Regions from separate parts of the Weizmannia sp. FSL W8-0401 genome, predicted to be linked through region 2. Evidence: a T-box and tRNA genes for the amino acid it is inferred to sense, from the RefSeq annotation. Region 2 holds a T-box; the other holds one or more tRNA genes.
The links. A T-box is a leader RNA that pairs with one kind of tRNA and senses whether it is charged. The one in region 2 lies ahead of leuS (leucine--tRNA ligase), so its partner is inferred to be a tRNA-Leu.

Region 1: it encodes a tRNA-Leu, which carries the amino acid that the T-box ahead of leuS (leucine--tRNA ligase) is inferred to sense. The anticodon was not compared.

What each region holds. Positions count from the first base shown of each region.
Region 1 covers NZ_JBBPAG010000001.1:2,430,333-2,432,532, reverse strand. Annotated here, with positions in the region: gene NSU00_RS11975 (LLM class flavin-dependent oxidoreductase) at 71-1,090, shown strand; tRNA gene NSU00_RS11970 (tRNA-Leu) at 1,208-1,289, shown strand; gene NSU00_RS11965 (zinc-dependent alcohol dehydrogenase family protein) at 1,681-2,200, shown strand, end outside.
Region 2 covers NZ_JBBPAG010000001.1:2,188,722-2,190,921, reverse strand. Annotated here, with positions in the region: gene NSU00_RS10690 (MDR family MFS transporter) at 1-786, shown strand, start outside; T-box leader at 841-1,047, shown strand; gene leuS (leucine--tRNA ligase) at 1,117-2,200, shown strand, end outside.

The DNA.
Region 1 (2,200 bases), 240 kb from region 2:
CATTTTGTTTTGGGAATCTGTTATTTTACAATAGATCTATCTTCACGAGTAGAAGGAAAGGAAGCGGACAATGGGTAGTCAAAAAAAGTTAAATGATGTTGCATTTTCGGTTTTAGATTTGATCCCTGTTTTATCTGGAAAGACACCGGCAGATTCGTTTAAAAATAGCCTGAGCCTGGCACAGCATGTTGAAAATTGGGGCTACAAACGATACTGGCTCGCGGAACACCATAATATGGTTGGAGTAGCCAGCTCTGCAACGGCTGTTTTAGTCGGGTATATAGCGGCAGGGACGAAAACCATCCGTGTCGGGTCTGGCGGGGTGATGCTTCCAAATCATGCACCGCTTGTCGTGGCTGAGCAGTTTGGAACACTGGGTTCTATCTATCCAGGCAGAATAGATCTCGGCCTTGGCCGTGCGCCTGGTACGGACCAATTGACAGCTGCGGCGCTCAGAAGAAATTTAAAGGGCGGGGAAATGGATTTTCCGGATAATGTCCAAGAACTGATGAACTATTTTCTCTCGGATAAAGAACGCAGGACTTATGCACGGGCCGTCGTGGCAGAAGGGGTGGATGTTCCGGTTTGGCTTCTTGGATCAAGTACATACAGTGCCACACTTGCTGCGAGGCTCGGTCTGCCGTTTGCGTTTGCGAGCCATTTTGCACCAGCGCAATTGTTTGATGCTTTATACCTTTATCGGGAGAACTTCAAACCGTCCAAGTATTTGCAAAAGCCATATGTGATTGCGTGTGTGAATGGCGTAGCAGCTGACACAGATGCAGAAGCAGAAAGAATCGCAACAAGCCTGTACCAGTTTTTCCTCGGCGTTATCCGAGGCAAATCGCAGACGCTGCAGCCGCCTGTCGATAGCATGAACGGGATTTGGACCCCGTTTGAAAAAGAAGCGGCATTGCGTCAGCTTGAATATGCTTTTATCGGTTCAAAACAGACAATCAAAGAGAAAATGGAAGAATTTTTGGATGATACACAGGTCGATGAGTTGATGTTTGTATCGCATATTTACAACCATGAAGAGCGGCTGCGGTCTTATGAGATCCTAAGTGAACTGAAGGAAGGTCATGCCTGAAGAGGGAAGCTGTTTTGCTTCCCTTTTTCACAAAATGGTTATTGACATTTTTTACGATCTGGATATAATTATAAAAGTGACATAACAAACAGCTTTGTTTGCGGTTCATAGGATCATGCCGGTGTGGCGGAATTGGCAGACGCGCACGACTCAAAATCGTGTTCCTTCGGGAGTGTCGGTTCGACCCCGACCACCGGTATCAAAAGATCGCATTTCAGTTTTTCGGTGAAACGTTCCTTACAATACCGTAAGGAGCGTTTTTTCATTTTCCGGTAGAAGATACTCTCTTCAATCGTGTGAAGGGTAAAAGGAAAGGGATGAATTTCGGTTTGCGTTTACTAAAGGCTGTTTATTTGTTTTTTTCACGATTCAGCCGTAAAATAAAATAAAGAATTTGATAATAGTGAATGTATACACAAATCAGTACTCTTATCAAGGTTATGAAGTACGATACCCGCTAGTTCCGGGCGTTCCGGATTTGTTCAGCAATCCCAATTCGCCTTACACAAAGCATATAAGTGATATTCGTAGACTTTGAAAACCGTTCAAGTGCGCTGATACATAACGAATTTCAGAGGAGATGGGTGAGAGTGAAGATCAGAGCTGCTGTACTACGGGAATCAGGTGCTGCTATGCCATATGCAGCAAGCAAACCGATTAAAATTGAAACATTGGAGCTCGATGAACCGCAACAAGGGGAAGTGCTTGTTAAGATGAAGACGGCCAGTTTGTGCCACTCGGATTTATCTGTTATAAATGGCAGCAGACCCCGGCCTTTACCGATGGCTCTTGGGCATGAGGCTGCCGGTGAAGTGGTGAAAACCGGTGAAGGCGTGACGGATCTTGCACCGGGTGACCATGTTGTTTGTGTGTTTGTGCCAAGCTGTGGCGAATGCCTGCCGTGCAAGGAGGGACGCCCTGCATTATGCGAAACGGGTGCGGCTTCAAACGCGGCAGGCACTTTACCAGGGGGCGGCATCCGGCTGCATGCAAATGGTGAAGACATCAGGCACCATCTCGGCGTATCCGCTTTTTCAGAATATGCTGTTGTGTCCCGTCGTTCTTTGATTAAGATTGAAAAAGAGATTCCGTTTGAAAAGCTTGCCCTTT
Region 2 (2,200 bases):
GCCAACAACATCGGGGTTGCACTCGGTGCCGCGCTGGGCGGTGTGATTGCCTCTTATTCCATTGACCTTATTTTTGCAGCGAATCTTGCACTTTTTCTCGTTTTTATGGCGATTGCCATCTTCGGCTACCGGAATATTGCCGAAAAACATGCTGGGTATGCGGGAGCAGCCGCTGTTTCTGCCAAAAGTGCAGGAAGGGCGCAAGTGGCATCCCTCATCATATTATGCTTTGCTTATTTCCTGGCATGGACGGCGTACACGCAATGGACGGCTACGATTTCCACTTATACGCAGACGCTTCATATATCGCTGAACAAGTACAGCTTTCTTTGGACATTGAACGGCGCGATCATCGTGCTCGGCCAGCCGCTCCTTTTGCCGTTTTTAAAGCGGTTCTTGCCGGAAGTAAAACAGCAAATTGTTGCTGGGACGGCCATTTTTATGCTGTCATTCGCTGTCGTTGCCTTTGCCGGGCATTTTCCCGGTTTTGCAGTGGCAATGGGCATTTTAACGGTCGGGGAAATGCTTGTCTGGCCGGCTGTGCCCGCAGTTGCCAATACGCTTTCGCCGAAAGGGCGGGAAGGGTTTTACCAGGGCATCATTAACAGTGTCGCAACATGCGGCAGAATGATTGGCCCTGTTGTAGGCGGGTTTGTCGCAGATGCATTCGGCATGAAGGCATTGTTCGGATTGCTCATTTTCTTTCTCGCCGTTTCCCTTTTACTGGCCTTGTTGTATGACCGCCCGCTCGCAAAAAAACCGCATTCTGAGGTGGCAGGAAAATAATGTTGAAACCGGGAATGAATTTCTGTAAAATAGGATATAAATTGAATAAACGATAGAAGAACGTTGACAAGGAGCAGTAACGGCGGCACTGAAACAAGAGAATTGGCGGGAGGTGCAAGCCAATCAGGGAACCCCGTGAACTCGCCTTTGAGTTGCAAATATGAACCCGTTTTAGTATTTGCCGTATTCCGCGTTAAGGACTTAAAGTGAGTGCTTGCACTAATTTGGGTGGTACCGCGGGAGAACCCTCTCGTCCCTTTTTCGTGGGATGGGAGGTTTTTTGTGTTGCTTTGTTGTCAATGTCGATACATAAAAAAGGAGGAGTCTGTCATGAGTTTTGACCACCGGAAAATCGAAAAGAAATGGCAGCATTACTGGGAAGAACATCAAACGTTCCGTGCCGGTGAAGACGAAAATAAACCAAAATTTTACTGCCTGGATATGTTTCCGTACCCGTCGGGGGCGGGCCTCCACGTCGGGCACCCGGAAGGATATACGGCGACCGACATCATCTCGCGGGCGAAACGGATGCAAGGGTATAATGTGCTCCATCCGATGGGCTGGGATGCATTCGGGCTTCCGGCTGAGCAGTATGCGATTGATACCGGCAATGATCCGGCTGTTTTCACGATTCAAAATATCCATACATTCCGCCGCCAGATCAAAGCGCTCGGGTTTTCCTATGATTGGGACAGGGAAATCAACACATCTGATCCGGAATATTATAAATGGACGCAGTGGATTTTTCTGCAGCTGTGGAAAAACGGGCTTGCTTATATTGATGAAGTGCCGGTCAACTGGTGCCCTGAGCTCGGAACCGTGCTTGCAAACGAAGAAGTCATTGACGGCAAGAGCGAACGCGGCGGGCATCCGGTCATCCGCAAACCGATGCGCCAGTGGATGCTGAAAATTACCGCCTACGCGGACCGCCTTCTTGAAGACCTCGAGGAACTGGACTGGCCGGAAAGCATTAAGGATATGCAGCGCAACTGGATCGGCCGTTCGGAAGGGGCGGAAGTGACATTCCAGGTTGAAGGCACAAATGAAACGTTCACCGTCTTCACGACCCGCCCGGATACGCTGTTCGGGGCGACCTACGCCGTGCTTGCGCCGGAACACCCGCTTGTGAATAAAATTAAAACGAAAGAGCAGGCCGAAGCGGTCCAGGCTTACATTGCCCAGGTGCAGTCAAAAAGCGACCTCGAACGGACCGACCTTGCGAAAGAAAAAACCGGCGTATTTACAGGGGCATATGCCGTGAACCCTGCCAACGGCGAAAAAATGCCAATCTGGATTGCCGATTATGTATTAATGAGCTACGGGACAGGCGCAATCATGGCGGTGCCGGCCCATGACGAACGCGACTATGAATTTGCCCGCAAATTCAATTTGCCGATAAAAGAAGTCGTCGCAG